3 regions of the Mesorhizobium sp. BR115XR7A genome follow, and region 2 is predicted to be linked to each of the others. Evidence: predicted binding sites of a transcription regulator. Region 2 holds the regulator's gene; each other region holds the start of a gene.
The links. Region 2 encodes PhoB, which activates phosphate uptake and scavenging genes when phosphate is short. Its sites were predicted from a motif close to TGTCATNNANCTGTCAT; they were not measured.
Positions count from the first base shown of each region.

Region 1: a site for PhoB is predicted at 5,873-5,889, ahead of LB557_RS28470 (PhoX family protein). Genes of this name have one in related genera too.
Region 3: a site for PhoB is predicted at 2,644-2,660, ahead of LB557_RS22075 (esterase-like activity of phytase family protein). Genes of this name have one in related genera too.

Region 1 covers NZ_JAIUHW010000017.1:121,520-129,473, reverse strand. The annotation lists gene LB557_RS28495 (ABC transporter permease) at 1-721, shown strand, start outside; gene LB557_RS28490 (phosphatidylglycerol lysyltransferase domain-containing protein) at 749-1,786, opposite strand; gene LB557_RS28485 (hypothetical protein) at 1,945-2,133, opposite strand; gene LB557_RS28480 (flavin-containing monooxygenase) at 2,229-3,416, shown strand; gene LB557_RS28475 (hypothetical protein) at 3,449-3,673, opposite strand; gene LB557_RS28470 (PhoX family protein) at 3,807-5,810, opposite strand; gene LB557_RS28465 (hypothetical protein) at 6,087-6,575, shown strand; gene LB557_RS28460 (response regulator) at 6,708-7,370, opposite strand; gene LB557_RS28455 (sensor histidine kinase) at 7,367-7,954, opposite strand, start outside.
Region 2 covers NZ_JAIUHW010000005.1:236,693-244,646, forward strand. The annotation lists gene xylF (D-xylose ABC transporter substrate-binding protein) at 1-817, opposite strand, end outside; gene LB557_RS12880 (ROK family protein) at 1,082-2,317, shown strand; gene phoB (phosphate regulon transcriptional regulator PhoB) at 2,320-3,009, opposite strand; gene phoU (phosphate signaling complex protein PhoU) at 3,029-3,736, opposite strand; gene pstB (phosphate ABC transporter ATP-binding protein PstB) at 3,762-4,565, opposite strand; gene pstA (phosphate ABC transporter permease PstA) at 4,562-5,413, opposite strand; gene pstC (phosphate ABC transporter permease subunit PstC) at 5,417-6,400, opposite strand; gene pstS (phosphate ABC transporter substrate-binding protein PstS) at 6,467-7,522, opposite strand.
Region 3 covers NZ_JAIUHW010000010.1:214,624-222,577, reverse strand. The annotation lists gene LB557_RS22085 (MATE family efflux transporter) at 1-706, opposite strand, end outside; partial or broken gene LB557_RS31870 (L,D-transpeptidase) at 805-884, shown strand; gene LB557_RS22075 (esterase-like activity of phytase family protein) at 1,060-2,529, opposite strand; gene LB557_RS22070 (hypothetical protein) at 2,869-3,036, shown strand; gene LB557_RS22065 (trimethylamine methyltransferase family protein) at 3,050-4,603, shown strand; gene LB557_RS22060 (hypothetical protein) at 4,727-5,041, shown strand; gene LB557_RS22055 (ATP-dependent helicase) at 5,073-7,844, opposite strand.

The DNA.
Region 1 (7,954 bases), on a different contig from region 2:
GGCGCGTGCGTTCCGCACCGTGCTGCAGAGCATCATCTCGCCAGTCATCTCGACGTCGCTCTATTTCGTCGTCTTCGGCTCGGCCATCGGCTCGCGCATCACCGAAATCGACGGCATCGCCTACGGCGCCTTCATCGTGCCGGGACTGATCATGCTGTCGCTGTTGACGCAGTCGATCTCCAATGCCTCTTTCGCCATCTATTTCCCGAAATTCGTCGGCTCGATCTACGAGCTTTTGTCGGCGCCGGTCTCTTACCTGGAGATCGTCATCGCCTATGTCGGCGGCGCCGCGACCAAGTCGATCATCCTCGGCCTGATCATCCTGGCCACCGCCTCGCTGTTCGTGCCGCTGCACATCGAACATCCGTTCTGGATGCTCGCCTTCCTGATCCTGACGGCGGTGACCTTCAGCCTGTTCGGCTTCATCATCGGCATCTGGGCGAAAAGCTTCGAGCAGCTGCAGCTGGTGCCGCTGCTGATCATCACCCCGCTGACCTTCCTCGGCGGCAGCTTCTATTCGATCCACATGCTGCCCGGCATCTGGAAGACGATCACGCTGTTCAACCCGGTGGTCTACCTGATCAGCGGCTTCCGCTGGAGTTTCTACGGCAAGGCCGATGTCTCGGTCGTCGTCAGCCTCGGCATGACGCTGGTGTTCCTGGCCGTCTGCATCGCGATCGTCGCCTGGATCTTCCGGACCGGCTACCGGCTGAGGAACTGACGCGGCCCTAAAGTCGTGAGAGAGGCCTCAAATGGCCTTGACCAGCCGCAGCAACCCCAGCATCTCGATGTAGGTCCCCTCGCGAAAGGCGATATAGACCGGTTCCTCGGCGCCGTGGAAGCGGCGCTTGAATGCCGCCTGTCCCTGCAGGTTGAACCTGCGGCGGTTGACCCAGGGCGAGTCGTAGGCGCGCTGGAAGGCGTTGCGCCAGAACTCGCTTTCGGCAAATCCGCTCGGGCCGACATCGAGCAGCGGCGACAGGCCGAGCGTCACCACCGAAATGCCTTCCTCGCGAAAGCGGTCGACGGCGAATTTGGTCAGGCCGATCTCGGCATGCGGCGAGGCATCGATGTGCTTGCGCTTGAAGGCCGTGGTGTAGCCGATCACCTTGCCGTCGGCGAACATCGGATCGAAATCGAGCAAGGCGACGAGGTCGCCATCGGGGCCGTGCAGCACGAAACGGCGCATATCGGTGCCGAGCTGATCGTAAAATGGTCGGTTGAGGAAACCCATCTCCCATCGCTTGACGATACGGTCGCCGCGCCAGTTTTGAGACAGCCGGGAGATCTCGTCGAGGTGGATCGTGCGTTTGTCCTCCTCGAACGAAAAGCCCTTCTTCAGCAGCCAGCGCTCGGAATAACGCACCGTTTCGTTGCGCTTGCCGGAAAAGTCATGGTCGGGCAGAGCGAGGCGCGTGTCGATGCCCAGCCGGTTGATCTTGTAGCCAAGGCCGGCAAGGACCTGGGCGGTCTGTTCGCCGATCTGCACGAACCACGGGCCGCCGGCGCTCTCGACGAAGCGTCTGATGTAATCGGGCCGCCGATCCGGCGCCGCCACCGGATCGCCGAGCGCGAAATGATGCCTCATCTTGGTGCCGAAGGCGATGTAACCGTCGGCATCGCCAAAATAGGAAAGCTTGCTTTGCACGGTGGTGGAATAGGCGAGCGAGAAGTCGCCATGACGGCGCACCAGCGCCAGCCGTTCGACATGCGTCAGCGCCCGGCGCTCGACCTTGGGCGAGGCCCCCTCGAGGAGGTTGTCGAAATAGATCCGCAAGGAGGGCATGGTCGAGATTCCGCGTGCCGTCCATGGCGCGACGTGTCCGACGACACGCAAGACGCGCCACGGCGTCTTGATTTTTCGCAAGGTAGCCGAAATCGGGTTGCCGGTTTCGAATGCCCGCGTCCGTGACGAGATCCGCCAGCCCCCGGACCTCGAATCAATCACTTTGCCGCGACCTGATTATCGCCGATGCCGCGGATATGCCATATAGGGCTGGATGTATTCGGACGGAAGCGGGTAATGCGCTCCATGTCGTGGTTTTGACGCGGTGCCGCGACCGGCTGTTTCGGCCGGGCGGAAATGCTCCAGACGCGAAGCCGCCTCGGCGCGGGACCATCGAAAATCGGCATCGAGTTGCCGTTCGGGTCCTGCGCGCGATCAAACTGTTACAGCGGCCTGCGAGCCTTCAGGGGCCGCCGCGAGCGCGAATGGGGTTCGAGAGTGAATGGCTGATACGACAAGCAGATCGATGGTGGAGCAGGCGGTGACGGTCGAGCCGGCGATCGTCGTTGGCGCCGGCGCCGCCGGGCTGGCCGTCGCGAGGGCCTTGATGAAGGCCGGCGTGGCGACGGCGATCCTGGAGAAGGAAAGCCGGCTGGCCGAGCCCTGGCGCCGGCGCCACGAGCAGCTGCACCTCAACACCCACCGCGATCTCTCGGCACTGCCTGGCCTTGCCTATCCCAAGGGCACCCCTGCCTTTCCGCACCGGGACGTCGTCATCCGCCATATGAACGATTTCCATGAGGCGAACCGTTTGCCGGTGGAGTTTGGCGTTTCCGTCGAGTCCATCACGTTCAGGGGCGATCACTGGGTCGTGCGAACCAGCGCCGGCTCGCGCCTGGCGCGCCATGTCGTTGTGGCCACCGGCCGCGACCGGGAACCCTTCACGCCGCAGTGGACGGGCATGCAGGCGTTCGCGGGCCGGATCATCCACTCGGCGGATTTTGGCGATGCCCAGGCCTATGCGGGCAAGAAGGTGCTGGTTGTCGGCGCCGGCAATTCGGGCTTCGACGCACTCAATCATCTGGCCGGTGTCGATACCGCCGCTGTCTGGCTGTCGGCCCGCAACGGCCCCGCCCTTTTGCCCAAGCGCGTCGGCAAGATCGCCGTGCACCGCCTCTCGCCGCTCATGGCGCGCCTGCCGCTACGCGTCGCCGATGCGGTGATGGCGGTGACGCAGCGCCTGGTGTTCGGCGATCTCACCAAATTCGGCGTGCCGCCCGCGCCTGCGGGCGGCGCCAGCCGCCTGACCTCGGACTATACCGCCATCGCCGCCGACGATGGCGCCGTCGATGCCATCAAATCGGGCAGGATCGTGGTGGTGTCCGGGGTACGGGAGTTCACCCGCGACGGCGTCATCCTGGCCGATGGCAGCCTGATCGCTCCCGACATCGTCATTGCGGCGACGGGCTACCGCACTGGGCTGGAGCGGATGGTCGGCAATCTCGGCGTGCTCGACGAGAAGGGCGTTCCGCTCTTCAACGGCGGCCAGGCCGATCCGAAACTGCCCGGCCTGTGGTTCACCGGCATGCGGCCGAGCATCCGCGGCTGCTTTGCCAATGCCGGCATATTGGCCAAGGCGATAGCTGCGCGGATCGCCGGCTCATCCCGCCCCTCCGGCGCCTCACGCTGAGCGACCGCACAGGACAACATTTGCCGTCGGCGTCACGCCGATTTCGGCTCCAGCCGCCGGAAACCGACAGCCTCGGTCAGCATCTCCTCGTCGACCATGCCGGCATTGTAGAGGGCCAGCAAGGTGAGCGCCAATTCACGCGCCTCGACGGATTCGGGATGCGCTTGCCGTCGGCGGCAGGCCTCGTCGAAGACACGTTGCAAGGTGGCCACTTCGTCAGGTTTGAGCAGGCCACGGTCGTAGATCGACTTGGGCATGGCGATGATCTCCTGATCACGATCTAGGGCGCCACGTGTAAATTGCCAATCTTTCCCGAGGCTTGAATATGATATCGCACAAAAGAGAGGCCCCGGATCGCCGGAGCCCCTCTCATTTTTGTCTCGCCCGACCTCAGACGGCGATCTTGCCGCCACCCTGTTTGGTGATGGCGACCACCGCCGGCCGCACCGGCATGTCGGGCCTGAAATCGGGCCAGCGGGTCGACAGGTCCTCATAATAGGAGGGCCGGCCGAACGCTTCCCAATCCTCGCCGCCGTCACCCGGATGCTGGACGGCGACAAAGGCGGTCTGGTCGTCCGGCGCAAACAGCGGGCCGCACATTTCGGCGCCGATCGGCACCCGGAAGAACAGCTTCGAGGTCGCCCGCGCCGATCCTTCCGTGTCCACCGCCCACAGGCCGTCGGTGCGGCCGGTTGCCTTCGGGCCCTGGCCGTCGGTGGCGACCCACAGGCGCCCGGCCGAATCGACCGCGCAATTGTCGGGCATGCCGAACCAGCCATGGGCCGTCGTCGCGGTGGAGAAGGTGGCGCCGACGGCGGCCACCGACGGGTCGCCGCATTTCAGCAGCACTTCCCACTTGCCTTTGGTGGCGGCGAAATCGCCCTCGTCCTCGACGATTTCGATGATGTGGCCGAAGGCGTTTTCGGCACGCGGGTTGGCGGCGTCGACCTGATCGGCCTTGCGCTTGGAATTGTTGGTCAGCATGACATAGACCTTGCCGTTGCTGGCATTGGGCTGGATGTCTTCGGGCCGGTCCATCTTGGTGGCGCCAAGGAGGTCGGCGGCGCGACGTGTCTCGATCAGCACGTCGGCCTGGCCGGCAAAACCGTTTTCCGCCGTCAGCGGCCCCTGGCCGAACACGATCGGCATCCATTCGACCGAGCCGTCCTCCGCGAATTTGGCGACATGCAGCGTGCCGTCGTCGAGCAGATCCTTGTTGGCCGCGCGGTCGCCGGCGTTGAACATGCCCTTGGTGACGAACTTGTAGACATAGTCGAAGCGCTCGTCGTCGCCGAGATAGAAGACCACTCGGCCATCCTTGGCGACGATCGATTCGGCGCCCTCATGCTTGAAGCGGCCCATGGCGGTGCGCTTGCGCGGCACCGAGGCCGGGTCGTTGACATCGACCTCGACGATCCAGCCGAAGCGGTTAGGCTCGTTCGGCTCCTTGGCCAGGTTGAAGCGGTCATAGTGCGCGCCCCATTCATAGGCGCCTTCCGGAATGCCGAGGCGCTTGTAGTTGGCGGCCTCCTTGTGGCCCTCCGGCAGCTCGCCGGAGAAATAGCCATGGATGTTCTCCTCGGACATCACATAGGTGCCCCAGGGCGTGACCCCGCCGGCGCAATTGTTGATGGTGCCGAACACCTTGACGCCGGACGGGTCGGCATTGGTCTTGACGCGGTCATGGCCGGCAACCGGGCCCGACAGCGCCATCTCGGTGTTGGCGGTGATGCGGCGGTTGAGCTTGCCGTCGCGAATCACCCGCCATTTGCCGCCATCCTTGCGGATCTCGACGATGGTGCCGCCATGGGCGGCCATCTCGACATCGACCTGCTCTTTCGAGAGCGGCGCCACCTCGGCCGACTTCTTGCCGTCCTTCTCGACAATCTTGACGATGCCTGGGAACATCAGATGCGGGTTGGTGTATTCGTGGTTGACCACCAGCAAGCCATGTTCGGCCGAGCCATCGAGCGGGATGTAACCGACATAGTCGTTGTTGTAGCCGAACTGCCTGGCCTGGGCTTGCGCCGACTGCTTCGTCGGGTCGAATTCCGGCGAATCGGCAAACAGCGGATCGCCCCAGCGCAGCAAAACGTCGGCGTCGTAGCCCGGCGCGACGTGGTGCTTATCGTCGATACCGGCCTCCAGCTCGTCGAATTTGAACGCTGAGCCTTCCGCGGCGCGGGCATCGTCGGCGGCGATCATGGCCAGCGGGCTGACGGTGGCGGCGATCGCCGAAACGGCAAGCGAACCCTTGAGGAAGCCACGGCGCGAGAACCGCGCAGCGATGATCTCGCCCATGGTGCGGTTCTCGCTGGGATTGTTGGCCGGGCCTTCGTTTTCCTCGAGCAGGCTGGTGCGGAATCGGGCGTCGGGGGAGCGATGTTCGGTCATGGGAACCTCTGGCTTGGTTTGGCTGGAGCTTGTTGCCTGTTCGACCGCCTTACGTCAGGCTGATCACATTTTCGTGACATGGTATCTCCGCTGCCGCTCGCTCACGAGAGCGATTTTTCACGCCTCGCCTGGGACTTTGGTCCAAGCTTGCGCCTGCAAAGGTCCTGGGGGACAAACGCAACGGTCGGAGGTCGCTTCCGGTCACCACGTCTTTCGGCGATGTTGTTGCACTGCAACGTTGGGGTGGGCGCGCCGGCTCAATCGACGGAGATCAGTATGCGTGGATCGATCACGGCCCGTTGTTGCCGTCTGGCTCTCAGATCGGCGGCCGTCCTGGCGCTGACCATCGCTCCCTATGGAATCGTCTTCCATGGCTTCGTGCCTGGAATCGATGCCGCGATCGCACATGCCGACAAGGGTGGCAACGGCGGTGGCGGTGGGAATGGCGGTGGCGGTAACAGCGGTGGCGGTGGCGGTGGCGGCAACAGCGGCAATGGAGGAAACAGCGGCAACGGCAATAGCGGTAACAGCGGCGGCGGGAATAGCGGAAAGGGTAAGGGCCAGGGCAACCAGAGCACAAGCCATGTCAACGCCACGACCGGCGACACGGTCGACGTGGACGGCAACAAGATTACAGTTCAGCACCCTGACGGCTTGACGGAAAAGATCGAGAACGGCCGCTTCAGCATGAAGGATAAGCTCGGCCGCACGATCATCGATCGCCGTGCCACACCGGCCGACGCCAGCCGTCTCAAGGCGCTATGAATTTCGACCCTTTGAATTTCGGCCCTATGAATTTCGCCTTGTGAAGCTGGTCAACAGGCAACGACCAGCTTCACACGTCACCTCCGCCGCCCCCCGGCGGAGGTGACCTCGTTTCGCGGCGTTCCACGATGGCTACGAACGGTCCCTGTCGCGGTCGCGAAACTCGCGCATGATGAGGGCCGCTTCAGTACGGTTTCGTACGTTGAGTTTCGACAGCACCCCCGTCATGTGATGCTTGACGGTCTTCTCCTGCAGCTCCAGGCGTAAGGCGACTTCCTTGTTGCTCAGTCCCTCCGCCACCAGCCGCAGGATTTCGGTCTGCCGGCCGGTGAGTTGCCGCAGCCGGTCCGCCACGCCGTTGGCGGGCTGCAAGGACTGCACGTCGGAAAGCAGCCGGGCCGACAGCATCGGCGAAAGATAGCTTTCGCCGGCCGCCACGTTGCGCAGGATATCGGCAAGCGCACGCGATCCGACGCCTTTGAGGACATAGCCGAGCACCCCGGCGTTCAAGGCCTTGGTCACATCGGCATTCGCCTCTGAAACGGTCAGCATGACGATCTTCTGGGCGGGATGGTCGGCAAGGATGCTGGCAACCGCGGCCAGGCCGCCGCCCGGCATTGAAATGTCGATGAGCAATATGTCGGGCTGCATGGTCGAGGCGATGCGCTCCGCGTCCTGCGCGGTCGCACCTTCGCCGACCATCTCGAAGCCGCCGATCTCCGACAGGCTGCGCGTCACGCCTTCGCGGAACAGCGGATGATCGTCGACAATGGCAATGCGGATGGCGCCGATCATGCTTGCTCCTCGACCGAAAGACGGATCACCAGCTTCGTGCCTTTCGGCCCTGTGAGTGTTTCGAATTGGCCGCCAATGCTTTCAACCCGCTCCCTGAGGCCGGCAAGGCCCAACCCCTCGGCCCGCGCCGGATCGAAGCCCGGTCCGCCGTCCGATACTTCAACGAAAAGCCTACCATTTTTCATGCCTGCACGCACCGCCTGATCCTTGCCCCGTCCGTGGCGGTAGGCATTGTTCAGCCCCTCCTGCACGAAACGATAGATGCTGATCTTCTCAGAAGCGCCGGGCTCCGGCAAATGTCTCGGCATCGTAAGCGTCACCGATGTGCCCGTCCGGCGCTCATGCTCCTCGACGGCCAGCCGCAGCACGTCCGCCGCCGCCGCCGTTTCTATCTGCGGCAGGACCAGGCCGGTGCAGATGCCGCGTATCTCGCGCATCGCATCCTCCAGCGTCTTGCGGATCATGGCGATTTCGGTCGAGCGGCCTTCGCTGCCATGCCCGTCGCCGGTAAACACCGGACTGTCCATGCGCAACGCGGCCAGCGCCACGAGCTGGGCAGGGCCGTCATGCAGGTCGGCGCCGAT
Region 2 (7,954 bases):
TCTTGCCGAGTTCGCGCGCGTCCTTCCACACCGACACGGTCTGGGTGCCGAGCGCGATGCGGTTGAGCGCGGCGTGGTCGCCGTCCTGGCCGGAGACCGGCACGGTGCCGGCGAGCCCCTGCGCCGTCAGCGCCGCGACGACGCCGCCGGCGGTGCCGTCATTGGCGGCGACCACGGCGTCGACCTTGTTGTCGTTGGCGGTGAGGAACTGTTCCATGTTCTTCTGGGCGTTGGCGGGCAGCCAGCCGTCCGTATAGGCTTCGCCGACATTCTTGATCTTGCCGCTGTCTATGGCCGCCTTCAGCACTTCCATCGAGCCCGAGAACAGGAAGTCGGCATTCGGATCGGCGCCGGAGCCCTTGATGAAGACGTAATTGCCCTCAGGCTTCACCTTGAACACTTCGCGGGCCTGCATGCGGCCAACTTCCTTGTTGTCGAAGGTCAGGTAGAAGACGTCCTTGTTCTCGATCAGGCGGTCATAGCCGACGACCGGAATGCCCTCGTCGAGCGCCTTCTGTACCGCCGGGCCGATGGCCGACGCGTCCTGCGCCAGGATGATCAGCGAATTGGCACCCTGCGAAATCAGGCTCTCGACATCGGTCAGCTGCTTGCCGGGATTGGACTGCGCATCGGCGGAAATGTACTTGTCGCCCGCGGCCTCGATCGCCTTCTTCATGGCCGCCTCGTCGGTCTTCCAGCGCTCCTCCTGGAAGTTGGACCACGACACGCCGATGACCTTGTCCTTTGCCTGCGCGACCGACGCCAGCGTCAGCGACATGGCGACACCCGCCAGAATGGCGACTGTGAATCTCTTCATGATATCCTCCCTGCGCCCGCGTGTGGCGCGACCAAACTGGCCCTAAGGCCGGCACAAAGGCCCTATTTTTTCGAGCCTCGAAAAAACACTGGTCCATCGCCTGAGCACTGTCAACATTGATTCTGACGCATTTTGAGGTGCCAGAAGCCTTTTTTCGAGCCCCGCAATAAATAAATGACAGCCCCAGCCGCTTCTGCCAGTATTCGACCCGTTGCCGGAGGTGTTCGAGGGGGCGTCAAGAACCACGGCGACGGGGAGGGAATGATGTCGGTCGGAATCCGCCACGACGATCTGCGCCGGCGCAACCGTGCAATGGTGATTGGAGCCGTGCGCCGGGGTGGCCAGCCCTCGCGCACTGAGATCGCCGCCACCACCGCCCTGAGCCACTCGACCATATCGGCGATATCAGCCGATCTGATCGGCGAAGGTATCCTGAGCGAAGGCAAGCCGAACGAGGCCGGCTCACTGAAACGCGGCCGGCCGCAGGTGGGCCTTTGTCTCAACCCCGAGGCCGCGGCGGTCATGACCGTGGTGCTGTCGCTGAATTTCCTCTCCGTCGCCGTCATCGACTACGCCGGCCAGGTGATATCGGAGGAGCAGCGCCGGCTGGACACGCTGACCATGTCGCGCGAGGCGCTGATCGGCGAATGCGTGGCCATCGTCCGGCGCCGCCTCGAGGATCCCGACCTCGATGTCGCCAGCATTGCCCGCATCGCGCTGGCGATCCAGGGCATCACCGACACCGAGGCGCGCGCCATGCTGTGGTCGCCGATCACGCCGCAGACGGACATTGCCTTCGCCGATATACTCGAAGCCGAATTCGGCATCCCCGCCACCATGGAGAACGACTGCAACATGATGGCTGTGGCGCTGCGCTGGCGCGACCCCGAGCGCTACCGCGACGACTTCATCGCCATCCTGCTCTCGCACGGCATCGGCATGGGCCTAGTGCTGAAGGGCGAGCTGTTCACCGGCACCCATTCCTCGGGCGGCGAGTTCGGCCACATGATCCATCGCCCCGGCGGCGCGCTCTGCCGCTGCGGGCGGCGCGGCTGCGTCGAGGCCTATGCCGGCAACTATGCCATCTGGCGTAATGCAGGACAGATGGGTGAGGACGCCAAACCGGTCGACGTCAGCGACGCCGACATGCGCGCATTGGCGGCCACGGCGCGCGAAAGAGACGGACCGGAGCGCGAGGCCTATCGCAAGGCCGGCGAGGCGCTAGGCTATGGGCTTGGCAGCTTGTTCGCGCTGATCGATCCGGCGCCGGTTGCGATGGTCGGCGTCAGCGCCGCCGCCTTCGATCTGATCGAGCCGGCCTTGCGTGAGGCCATCGCCCAGACCGCCGGCGGCCAGCATTCGAAATCGATTTCCTTCGATACAGAGCCGAACGAATTGCCGCTGATCCGCGAGGGCTGCGCCATGCGCGCGCTCACCTTCGTCGACCAGGAGATTTTCGCGCCGGGCGTGCAGGTGAGATCCGGCAAGAACGTGGCCTGATCTCAATCCTCGCGAATTGCGTAGCCTGCGCCACGGATGGTGCGTATCACATCGGGCATGCGGCCATTGTTGACCGCCTTGCGAAGGCGCCCGACATGCACATCCACGGTGCGCTCGTCGATGTAGATCGTCTCGCCCCAGACATTGTCGAGCAACTGGCTGCGCGAGAACACGCGGCCAGGATGGCGCATCATGAATTCGAGCAGCCGGAACTCGGTCGGTCCGAGCCGGATCTCGCTCTTCTTGCGATAGACCCGGTGCGATTCGCGGTCGAGCACGATGTCGCCGACCTTGAGCACGCTGGACAGCACTTCCGGCTTGGCGCGGCGCAGCAGCGCCTTGACCCGGGCCATGAATTCCGGCGTCGAGAACGGCTTGACCAGATAGTCGTCGGCGCCGGTCGAGAGGCCGCGCACGCGATCGCTCTCCTCGCCACGCGCCGTCAGCATGATGATCGGCAGTCGCTCCGTCTCGGGCCGCATGCGCAGGCGCCGACAGAGTTCGATGCCGGAAACCGCCGGCACCATCCAGTCGAGCACCAGGAGGTCGGGCACGTTTTCCTGGAGGCGTATCTCGGCTTCGTCGCCGCGTGTCACCACCTCGACCTGGTAACCCTCGGACTCCAGGTTGTAGCGGAGGAGCACGCCCAGCGGCTCCTCGTCCTCCACCACCATGATGCGTGGCGCGATCATCGGTCGATCATCCCTGCCGTCAAGCCGCCGGCACCGACATCGCCGTCTCGTCCTGCTTCGGACGGTTGGCGGGCAGTTGCGTGCCGGTCAGCACATAATACGCATTCTCGGCGATGTTGGTCACATGGTCGCCGATGCGTTCGAGATTCTTGGCGCAGAACAAAAGATGCGTGCAAGCCGTGATGTTGCGGGGATCCTCCATCATGTAGGTCAGGAGTTCGCGGAACACCGAGGTGTATTTGACGTCGATGCGTTCGTCGTCATTCCTGAGCTTGGCGAGGGCGGCGGCATCGCCGGCCGCATATTCCTCGACCACGCCCTGCACCTGGATCAGCACCAGCTGCGCCATGGAGTCGATGGAATGCGACAGGTCGCGCGGCGTGGCGGTGAGGCCGACGGAGCCGACGCGCTTGGCAATGTTCTTGGCAAGGTCGCCGATGCGTTCGAGATCGCCCGCCATGCGGATCGAGCCGACGACATGACGCAGATCGTCGGCCATCGGTTGGCGCTTGGCGATCAGGGTGATGGCGCGATCATCGAGTTCGCGCTGGCGTGCGTCCATGATGGCGTCGTCGGAGACGACGCGCTGTGCCAGCGCGTTGTCGGAATTCAGCAGCGCCTTGGTGGCGCCGCCGACCATCGTGCCGGCGAGATCGCCCATGTCGCTGATCAGCCTGCTGATCTGTCCGAGATCCTCGTCGAAGGCTGCGACTGTGTGTTCGGCCATGATCCTGGTCCTCGTATGCGTGAGATCAGCCGAAGCGGCCGGTGATATAGTCCTGCGTGCGCTTCTCGCGAGGCGACGTGAAGATTTTCTCGGTCTTGTCGAATTCGACCAGCTCGCCCAGATACATGAAAGCCGTCTGCTTCGACACGCGCGCGGCCTGCTGCATGTTGTGGGTGACGATGACGATCGTGTAGTCGGCCTGCAACTCGTCGATCAATTCCTCGATCTTGGCGGTCGACAATGGGTCGAGCGCCGAGGCCGGTTCGTCGAGCAGGATGACCTCCGGCTTGACCGCCACGGTGCGGGCGATGCAAAGCCGCTGCTGCTGGCCGCCCGACAGGCTGAGGCCGCTGGCGTTGAGCTTGTCCTTGACCTCGTTCCACAGCGCGGCGCGTTTCAACGCCTGCTCGACACGGCCGTCCATCTCGGCCTTGCCGATCTTCTCATAGAGCCTGACGCCGAAGGCGATATTCTCATAGATCGACATCGGGAACGGCGTCGGCTTCTGGAACACCATGCCGATCTTGGTGCGCAACAGGTTGAGGTCCTGCGAGCGGTCGAGAACGTTCTGGCCGTCGAGCAGCACCTGACCCTCGGCGGTCTGCTTGGGGTAGAGCTCGTAGATGCGGTTGAAGACGCGCAGCAGCGTCGACTTTCCGCAACCCGACGGTCCGATGAAGGCCGTCACGCTGCGCTCGGGCAGCGACAAGGTGATGTCTTTCAGCGCCTTCGACTGGCCGTAGTAGAAATTGAGGTTCTTGACCTCGATCTTCGCCTTGGCGGCTGCCTCTGTCGCAATCGTCATGTCTGGAGACAACATCTGGCTCATTTGTCCTCTCTGCGTCCGGTCAGGCTGCGCGCAAAGATGCTGAGCGCGAGAACCGTCAATGTGATTATGAGTGCGCCGGTCCACGCCAGTTGCTGCCACTCCTCGTAAGGGCTGAGAGCGAACTGGAAGATGGTCACCGGCAGGCTGGCCATCGGCGCATTGAGATTGCTCGACCAGAACTGGTTGTTGAGCGCTGTGAAGAGTAGCGGCGCCGTCTCGCCGGAAATGCGGGCAATGGCCAACAATATGCCGGTGACGATGCCGGACATCGCCGCGCGGTAGGCCACCGAACGGATCACCACCCAGCGCGGCGCGCCAATCGCCGTGCCGGCCTCGCGCAAAGCGTTCGGCACAAGGTTGAGCATGTCCTCGGTGGTACGCACCACGACGGGAATGACCAGGATGGCCAGTGCCACGGCACCGGCGATGGCCGAGAAATGCCCCATCGGCCGTACCATCAATTCGTAGACGAACAGGCCGATGATGATTGAGGGCGCCGACAGCAGGATGTCGTTGATAAAGCGCACCACGGTGGTGAGCTTCGAAAAGCGGCCATATTCGGCCATGTAGGTGCCGGCCAGCACGCCGATCGGCGTGCCGACGACGATGCCGATAATAGTCATCACGATGCTGCCGTAGATGGCGTTGAGCAGGCCACCGGCATCACCGGGCGGCGGGGTCATTTCCGTGAACACTGAGAGCGAAACGCCCGACAGGCCCTTATAGAGCAGCGCGCCGAGGATCAGCGCCAGCCAGGCAAGGCCGATGCCGGCGGCGACGACGCAGAGCGTCATCATCACGCCGTTCTTGCGCTTGCGGCTCTGGTGAAGCGATGCGGCTGTCGACATCGGTCAGACTCCGGTACGGGCATCGATGCGCATCAGCATGTAGCGGGCGATGGCAAGGATGAGGAAGGTGATGACGAACAGGATCAGGCCGAGCGCCACCAACGAGGAAGTGTAGAGATCGCCGACGGCTTCGGTGAATTCGTTGGCGATGGTTGCCGAGATCGTCGTTGCCGGCGCGAACAGCGAGGCGCTGATCCGGTGGGCGTTGCCGATGACGAAGGTGACCGCCATGGTTTCACCGAGTGCACGGCCGAGCGCAAGCATGACGCCGCCCATGATGCCGATGCGGGTGTAGGGGACGACGACCCGGCGTGTTACCTCCCAGGTCGTGCAGCCAATGCCGTAGGCGGACTCCTTCAGCACCGGCGGCACCGTATCGAACACATCCTTGGTGATCGAGGTGATGAAAGGCAGGATCATGATGGCCAGGATCATCGCCGAGGTCAGCAGGCCGATGCCATAAGGAGGCCCGGCAAACAGGCTGTTAAGGCCGGGAATGCCGTGGAACACGTTGATGATGAAAGGTTGCACTGTCGTCTGCAGGAACGGTGCCAGCACGAACAGGCCCCAGATGCCGTAGATGATCGAAGGAATGCCGGCCAGCAGTTCCACCGCCATGCCGATCGGGCGCCGAAGCGGACGCGGGCAAAGCTCGGTAAGAAAAATGGCGATGCCGATGCCGAGCGGCACAGCGATCAGGATGGCGATGGCCGAAGTGATGATGGTGCCATAGATCGGCGCCAGGGCGCCGAATTTCTCGGTGACGGGATTCCAGCTCTCGGTGGTCAGAAAGGAGAAGCCGAAGGTCGACAGTGCCTGCCAGGAACCGGCGAACAGCGAGATGGCGACGCCGCCGAGCAGCACCAGCACGAGAATGGCGGCGGCGCGGGTCAGCCCATGGAAGATCGAATCGGTCAACGCGAACCGTCTGACGGTGGCGTCGCGTGAACCTCGAATGGCTGGCAAGGCTTCGTGGGCAGCGCTCATGTCAAGCTCGGCTCTTTGTGTTGATTGAAAAGGAGCGCCGCGGGGCGGCGCTCCTCCAGAAAGATATTACTCGCCGGCGTAGACGGGCTTGCCGTCGGCCTTGATGTCGGCCTTCCACGAAGCCTTGATCAGGTCGACGACGCTATCGGGGATCGACACATAGTCGAGCGCCTTGGCGGTTTCCTTGCCGTCCTTGTAGGCCCAGGCAAAGAACTTGAGCGCTTCGCCGGTGGCTGCGGCATCGTCCGGGGTCTTGTGGATCAGCACCCAGGTCGAGGCAGCGATGGGCCAGGTGGCGTCGCCCGGCTCGTTGGTGATGATGACGTTGAAGTTCTTGGCGCCCTTGAAGTCGGCGTTCGAAGCAGCCGCGCCGAAGGATTCGAGCGACGGCTCGACGACCTTGCCGGCGGCGTTCAGCATCTTGGAGTAGGAGAGATTGTTCTGCTTGGCATAGGCATATTCGACATAGCCGATGCCGCCGTCGGTCTGCTTGACGGTGTTGGCAACGCCTTCGCTGCCCTTGGCGCCGACGCCCGTCGGCCATTCGACGGCCGTATCTGAGCCGACCTTGTCCTTCCAGTCGGGCGAGAGCTTCACGAGGTAGTCAGTGAAGTTGAAGGTCGTGCCCGAGCCGTCCGAACGATGAACGACGGCGATAGCGGTCGACGGCAGCTTAAGGTCCGGGTTCAGGGCCTTGATCGCGGCATCGTCCCAGGTGGTGATCGCGCCGAGATAGATCTGGGCCAGCGTCTTGCCGTCGAGGACGAGTTCGCCCGGCTTGATGCCCGTGAGGTTGACGATCGGCACGATGCCGCCCATCACCATCGGGAACTGCACGAGGCCGTTCTTTTCCAGATCGGCGTCGGACATCGGCTTGTCGGTGGCGCCGAAGGTCACGGTCTTGGCGATGACCTGCTTGATGCCGCCGCCCGAGCCGATCGACTGATAGTTGAGGCCGATGCCAGTATCCTTCTTGTAGGTGTCGGCCCATTTGGCGAACACCGGATAGATGAAGGTCGAGCCGGCGCCGGAAAGGTCAGCTGCCATTGCTGCGGAAAGGGTGAGGGTGGACGCCGCAGCCATTGCAATCGCAACGGCCGCCGAGCGGATGAAATGTCTCATGTGGCCTGCTCCTGTTCGGAAGATGGTCTCTCGGCGCCACTTCTTGCCGGCGCCGCTGAGGCCAATAGCCTTCGATTATAACAGTCGCATGACAGTTTCATGTCAGCCCGGTAACGCGTTGCCGGCAACGCGAAAGACGCTGATCTCGGGCGCTCGCGGCGCGGTCCGAGTTTGCCGCCGGAATCAGGGGCTTGAGCCGTCCGACGGCTGGAATCACCACGGACTCGACCAGGCTTTTCCCAAATGAAGAAAATCCGGACGGGAGCGCGTTGCTCGCAGCCAGAGCGTGTCATGGCCGGGCCATCGCCAAAAACAGGTCCGTTGGGGTAGAGTGACACTGTTTCTTGCAGGCGGTCGCTGCTCCCGCCCGTAACTGAGAAGAGCGGAATTCGATTTCGCTATTGTTCCGGCTGGACACGGCCTTTGATATGG
Region 3 (7,954 bases), on a different contig from region 2:
CGGCCAGCCGCAACGGATGCTTGCGCGCGTAGAGCACGACGAGGATGGCGACGACGCTCACGGTCTGGCCGACCAGCGTCGAGGTGGCGGAACCGGCGATGCCGAGTTCAGGAAACGGGCCGATGCCGCGGATGAGCAGGGGATTGAGCACGATGTCGAGCACGACCGCCAGCGCCATGAAGATGAAGGGGGTGCGTGAATCGCCCGCACCGCGCAGCACGGTCATGACGAAGGACAGAAGGTTCATCATCGGCACGGCGACGAAGATGATGCGCAGGTAGGAGCGTGCAAGCGGCAAGGCGTCTGCCGGCGTGCCGAGCGCGCCCAGGATGGCGTCGACCCAGATCCAGCCGCAGACCGCGAACACCACTGAAACGAGGAAGAAGAAGGTGGCGCTGGTGCCGACGATGCGGCGCGCCTCGGGCAGGTCCCGGGCGCCGACCGACTGCGCCACCAGGATGGTGGCCGCCATGCCGATGCCGAACACCGTGCCGAGGATCAGGAACAGAACGAGGTTGGCGTTGGACGTCGCGGTCAGCGCCGACTCGCCGAGGAAGCGGCCCACCCAGACGGCGTTGACCGAGCCGTTCAGCGATTGCAGCACGTTGGAGCCGAGCACCGGCAAGGCGAAGAGCAGCAGCGTGCGCGGGATCGGGCCGCTGGTCAGGTCGCCGGTACGCCGGCGTGCGGGCATTTTTTCGTCCATGGCGGCCAACCTGGCAAATGTGACTCTGGCCCGCGACGATACCGCAGGCCGGACCAAGATGCACCCTGCGCCGAGGCGCAGTGACCGTCGATCGGCCGGGCACGCCGGAATGGAATTCCATCGGCAAGAACGCGTCGTCCGGCTGCGTGCGCTTATGAACCAGGACATCATCGACCTCCCGCTCAGGTCTTCGTGCGGCCCAACCTGTCGGCCGCCGGCAAGATCATCGCCGTGTCGAGCAGGACGGCCGAGCCGATCGATGCCGGTGTGCCGAAGGACGCGGAATTCCTGAAGTAGGCCTTCACGACCTGCACAGGCGGACGCGCCAGGCGCGCCCGCTTGAGCAGTGATCCTTACTTCTTGCCGAGACCCGGCAGCGTGACCTGATAGACCAGGAACATGGTGTCGACATCGGCGCCGTCATCGGCCTTGTAAGGCGCGCCGACCTGGAAGCCGTCCTGGGCGAGGAAGTCATTGTCGTTGCCGACGAACAGGAAATAGTCGTCGGGCAGCTTCGGATCGAGGACGCTGGCCAACGACATGGCTTCCCACTTCTCCGAAAGCTCGTTGTGGTCCTTCGCGCCGCCATTGTGCAGGCCGAAGTGGCCAAGCGCGGTGGCGTCGTTGATGTCGATGAACGGCGTCAGCTTGGCCGGCGTCACCGAGGGATCAAGCACGCCCTTGGGGGCGACCGGCTTGTCGGCCGCATCGAAGGCGCCGCCTGCGATGTCGGTCGCGCCGGAGACGTCGACGATGTTGATCTGGCGGTAGAGCGAAGCGTCACCCTTCTTCAGGCCCTGGCCGTTGCCGCTGTCGCGCGCCAGCATCAGGAAGGATGTGTTCGAAAGCGCCACGATCTCGCTCTGCGCGGCGATTTTGGTCTTGCCCTTGGCATCCTTGAACACCGGCAGCGGCACGACATATTCATGCGCGAGCTTCAGATGGGCGAGGTCGGAGGCATCATAGACCAGCGCCCGCGTGTTCTGCCGTGTCGAGGGTGAATCGCCGCCATCCTGCCGGGGCGCCGACTGCAGCACGGCGATCAGGAAGTTGCCGTCCGGCGTCATCGCCATGCCTTCGAGGCCCTGGTTGTTCTGGCGCCCGGTTTCGGGATCCTTCGGATCAGGGTCGGCGGCGCCCGGACCGGGATTGTCGGAGGAGAAGTTCGGCGCTCCTTTGCGCATCGGCACGAGAGCCGCAGGCGGCTGGGTCGCCGACATCAGGCGGCCTTGCGCGGAGAACCTGTAGATGTTGGGGCCGTACTCGTCGGAGATGAACATCGAGCCGTCCGGCAGCCGTACGATGGCTTCATTGTCGAGCGCGAGCTTGCCATTGGTGGCGACGGGCAGCATCGGCATGTCGCCGGCCGCGGCGCGTACGTCCGACAGCGGATCGAGGCCGGTGGCATCGGCGCCCGTGTCGTCTGTGAGAAGCATGGTGTCGGCAAGCGTCGCCTTGACGCCCGTCTGCTCCTGGCCGGCGGCGGGAGCAGCGCCCGGCGCGACAGGCGTGAACTCGATGGTGATGGTGTTGAGGCGCGGCCGGTAGTCGGTGGTGCCGGCGACATTGTAGCCACGGTCGGGCAGTAGCCAGAGCGATCCCTTGTAGGTGCCGGCATCATGTGTCCAGCCCGAAATGTCGATCGCCATGCCCGAGCCCGAGCCGAAGGTCTCGCCGAACTTGTCGCGCTGGTCGGCCGGGATGCGGCCGACGCCGACAAGGCCCTTGTTGATGTAAGCCACGCCATCGGCAAGCGCCGGGGTGAGGGCGGTGAACAAGGCCAGCGCGACGCCGAGCGAGGCGGTTCGGTACAGGTGTTTCATGGACAATCCTCTTTATGACGAAGCACGCCGGAGCGGCCGAAGGAAAAATGAAAAAGAGGGTGCCGCATCGATGATGCCGCGCGCGCCTCCCCGAAAGCGATCTAAGGCGTCAACATGATGCTTGCGTGACAGTGGGCGACACGGGTCCGCCGGTCTCTCCATGTGCAGATGAAAAACGCTGGAGAGCGGGAATTGGTGACCGCCCATGAGCGTCCCTGGCACAATAGGCACTTATGTCTAGTACGGATATGATGCCGGCTTCGAACTGACCGCGAGCGGAGGCCTTGAAGCCGCACTATCGCGCAGTGGTTATCGGGGGTGGCTTTGTCGGCGCCTCGGGTGGATTTGGCTACCACGATCGGCAAGAGCGTCGCGCTGGCGTTGGTGGACGACGGTTTCGCTGGGGAGGGGATGGCGCTTTGCGTGCACATTGTCGGCGTCGAACGGACGGCGCGGGTCATCGCGGCCTCGCCCTACGGTCCCCAGGGCAGAGCGATGCGGCAATGAGGAGGAGTTTCTGATGGTCGACGACGCTGCACGGGATACGAGGCGCGAACGCCGGCGCGGACGCATGGGCGAGGCAGGCAGCGAATCAAGCCGCAAGCCCAATTACCGCGCGCTGAAGAATCCGTTCCTGCCGCAGCCGATCTTTTCCGACGACCAGGTGGCGTCGATCCACGACACGGCGCTGCGCGTGCTGGAAGAATTGGGCATCAAGGTGCTGCTGCCCGAGGCGCGCGAGGTGCTCGCCCGCGCCGGCGCCCTGGTCGACCCCGACACCGACATGGTGCGCATCGGTCGCGACATGGTGGCGGCAGCCTTAGCCTCGGCGCCGCGATCGATCCACGCTTATGCCGGCGCGCGCTCTCGGGACCTGTCGCTCGAACTGGGCTCGATGACATTCCTGGCGGGCTCCGGCGCGCCCAATGTCACCGATCTCGAGCGCGGCCGGCGGCCCGGGACGCTGGTCGCCTTCGAGGAGTTGATCAAGCTGGTGCAGCATTTCGACGTCTTGCACATGCTGGGGCCGTGCATCGAACCGCAGGACATCGACAATCGTTTCCGCCACTATGCCGTCAACCGGGCGCAGCTGACTCTGTCGGACAAATTTCCGTTCGTGTTCGCGCGTGGCACGCCGCAGGTCGATGACAGTTTCGAGATGATCAGGCTGGCGCGCGGGCTGTCCGAGGACGAGTTCCGCTCGGGCGCGCATTGCTACACCGTCATCAACACCAACTCGCCGCGCCAGCTCGACATTCCGATGGCGCAAGGCATCATCGATTTCGCCAAGGCGGGCCAGGTCCTGATCATCACGCCGTTCTGCCTGGCCGGTGCGATGGCGCCGATCACCGTGGCCGGCGCGCTGACCTTGCAGCATGCCGAAGCGCTGGCCGGGCTGACGCTGGCGCAGATCGTGCGGCCGGGCGCGCCGGTGGTCTACGGTTCCTTCTCCTCCAATGTCGACATGAAATCGGGCGCACCGGCCTTCGGCACGCCGGAGCACGTCAAAGCCACACTGGGCGCAGGCCAGCTGGCGCGCTTCACCGGTCTGCCCTGGCGCTCGGGGGGCGGCAGCGCGGCGAACATTTCGGACGCGCAGGCCGCGCACGAGACGCAGTTCGCGCTGTGGGGCTCGGTGCTGTCGGGCGCCACCGTCTGCATCCACGCGGCCGGCTGGCTGGAAGGGGGCTTGAGCGTTTCCCTGGAAAAGCTGGTCACCGACATCGAGGCGCTGCAGACGGTCGCGGAACTTTGTGCGGCGACCCCCGGTGACGACGACGCAATAGGCTTCGAGGCGATCGCCGAAGTGCAGCCGGGCGGCCACTTCTTCTCGGCCGGCCACACCATGGCGCGCTATCGCACCGCCTTCTACGAGCCGTTGGTGGCCGACTGGTCGAATTTCGGCAACTGGACGCAAAGCGGCTCGAAGACCGCGACCGAACGCGCCACCGGCATCTGGAAGCGCACCCTTGCCGATTTCGAGCCGCCGGCCGCGGCGGCCGCCACGTCAGGCGTGCTCGACGCGTTCATCGCGCGGCGCACGGAAGAGGGCGGCGCTGCGCCAGTGTCGTGAGATAGTTCGCGGATCCATCATCCCGAATTGTGGCCGTGATCCCGGAACCCGCGGCGCGTCCCGCGCATTCATGGATGCGGACCAATGCCTGGCTCCATCCGTGAGCCGTTGAGGGAGGACGACATGGGTTTCGACCAGTACCACGAACCGCCGGAAGAATTGTCGCAGGAAGTGCGGACCTTTGCCCGCATGATCACCTCGCTGATCGAGGAGGCGGAAGCGATCAGCTGGTACGAACAGCGCATGTCGGTCGAGAAGAACCCGCAGGCCAAGGCGATCATGAAGAACGCGCAGAGCGAGGAGTTCAAGCATTTCGGCATGGACCTCGAATTCCTGCTGCGCCAGAAGACGGACTGGCGCGTGGAACTGAAGGAAATCCTGTTTACGACAGGGGATATCGTGAAGGCCGGGGAGAAGGGCGAGAAGAAGGTGGATTGAGGCGGGACGTCAGCCTTCGAGGCTGGCAGCCTCACACTGGCAGCACAAACCCGTCCAGCACGCGCTTCTGGCCGGCCTTGTCGAAGTCGATGGTCAGCTTGTTGCCCTCGATGGCTGAAATGTTGCCGTTGCCGAATTTCTGGTGGAAGACGCGGTCGCCGACGCTGAAGGCGGACGGCGTGTCGGAGACGGATTTGGCGACCAGCTCGCCATCGATGGTGCGGCCCTTGACGCTGGTGCGGCCGGCGCCGTAGCCGGAGTCTGTTTCACCATAGCCGATGCGTTCGACCTGATGGCCCGAGCGCGTGCCCCAGTTGCGGTCGGTCGCCTCGGTGCGGTTGGCCTGCGCACGCTGCCAACCCGGCGTCGAATAGGTGTTGGAGAAGGCGCCGGATTTTTCCCCGCCGCCCGAAGTGCCGCCGATATTGTCGAAGCGCGAAGCGCCATAGGGGTTCTGTCTTCCCGCCCCCTGGCCGCCGCCGCGGCCGGATGCGAACGAGCCGCCGCCATAGGGATTGCCGTAGCCGCCATAGGAGTTGCCGGCTTCGGCGACCTCGACATGGGCTTCCGGCAGTTCCTCGAGAAAGCGCGACGGGATGGTCGATTGCCAGAGCCCGTGGATGAGGCGGTTGGAGACGAACCAGATATGCAGGTTCTTCTTGGCCCGCGTCAGCCCGACATAGGCGAGACGCCGCTCTTCCTCCAGCCCGGAGCGGCCGCCTTCGTCGAGCGCGCGCTGATGGGGAAAGAGGCCTTCCTCCCAGCCGGGCAGGAAGACGGTCTCGAATTCGAGGCCCTTGGCCGAATGCAGCGTCATGATGGAGACGGCGTCTTGCCCCGCATTCTGCTCGGCATCCATGACCAGCGCGACATGTTCGAGGAAGGAGCGCAGCGACTCGTACTGCTCCATCGAACGGATCAGTTCCTTCAGATTCTCCAACCGCCCCGGGGCTTCCGCCGAGCGGTCGTTCTTCCACATGTCGGTGTAGCCGCTCTCCTCGAGAATGGTCTCGGCGAGCTCGGTGTGCGGGGTGGTTTCCAGCGCCTTTTGCCAGCGTTCGAAATTGGCCGCGACCTCGCGCAGCGCGGCGCGCGGTTTCGGCTTCAGCTCGTCGCTTTCGGCGAGGTTGGCGGCAGCCTCCAGCATTGGAATGCGCAGGGCGCGGGCCGTGTCGTGAATCTGGCGGATGGTCGCTTCGCCCAAGCCGCGCTTCGGCACATTGATGATGCGCTCGAAGGCGAGGTCATCGGCGCCTTGCGCGACGACGCGGAAGAAGGCCATCGCGTCGCGGATTTCCATGCGCTCGTAAAAACGCGGACCACCGATGACGCGGTAGTTAAGGCCAAGCGTGGTAAAGCGCTCCTCGAAGGCGCGCATCTGGAAGGACGCGCGGACCAGGATCGCCATATCGTTCAAATTATGCTTCTGGCGCTGGTAGGCCTCGATGGTCTCGCCGATGGCGCGGGCTTCCTCCTCCGAATCCCAGGCGGCGTGGACGTTGACCTTGCCGTCCTCCGGATCGTTGCGGTCGGTGAACAGCGTCTTGCCGAAACGGCCCTCATTGTAGGCGATGAGATGGGAGGCGGCGCCCAGTATGTGCGCGGTCGAGCGGTAGTTGCGCTCCAGCCGGATGATGGTGGCGCCCGGAAAATCCTTGTCGAAGCGCAGGATGTTGTCGACCTCGGCGCCGCGCCAGCCATAGATCGACTGGTCGTCATCGCCGACGCAGCAGATATTGACTTTGTTTTCGCTCACGGGCTGTTCCGCGCCTGCCGGCGTGGGCCCTCCGCGGGGGCCTCGCAACGGCTCGGACGCCCGGTCGGGCTTGCGGCCTTCGGCCGAAACTGCTGATTCGGCCTCTGGAGTTGCGGGTCTATAGCTACCAGCTTCCGTTCTATCCGAAACACCGGAAAAACTTGGAACGCGCCCACCCGGAGAACCACTTCGCGCTGGTTGTGGTCCGCTCGGCCTCTGCGCCAAAAGCCGCAGCCACATGTACTGGGCGGTGTTGGTGTCCTGGTACTCGTCGACGAGGATGTATTTGAACCGCCGGTGATAGTCCTTCAGCACATCCGGATTGGCGCGGAAGATGCGGATCGGGTGGCAGAGCAGATCGCCGAAATCGCAGGCGTTCAGCGTCTGCAGCCGCTCCTGATAGGACTTGTAGAGCTCGCGGCCCTTGCCGTTGGCGAAGCTGCGCGCATCGCCCTCGGCGATGTCGGCCGGACCCTGGCCCTTGTTCTTCCAGCCGTCGATCATCTGGGCGAACTGTTTCGCGGGCCAGCGCTTGTCGTCCAGGCCCTCGGCCTGGATCAACTGCTTGATCAAGCGCACGACGTCGTCGGTGTCGAGGATGGTGAAGTCGGATCGCAGGCCGGCAAGCTCGGCGTGGCGGCGCAGCAGCTTCACGCCGATTGAGTGGAAGGTGCCGAGCCACGGCATGCCCTCGACATTGCCTTCGCCGATCAGGATGCCGATGCGCTGTTTCATCTCGCGCGCGGCCTTGTTGGTGAAGGTGACGGCCAGGATCTGCGAGGGGAAGGCCCTGCCGGTGGCAAGGATGTGGGCGATGCGGGTGGTCAGCACACGGGTCTTGCCGGTGCCGGCGCCGGCCAGCACCAGAACCGGGCCTTCGGTGGTCTCCACGGCCAGCCGCTGCTCGGGATTCAAGCCCCTGAGATAGTCGGGCGCATTGTTTTGGCCGCCGCGGGCAGCCATGGCGCGCGCGGCAATGCCCGACGGGGCCGTGGGCCGCGCATTGGGTTCGTCGAAAAAGGGCATGTCTTCGGAAAAGCCGGACATCTCCCCCGAATGTAGTGATTCGGGAGGGAAAGACCAGAACTGTCTACGTTTTGTTCCGGCAAAGTGCCCGATACGGCGGCTTCACCGATATGGGAACCGCCGTTATGGAA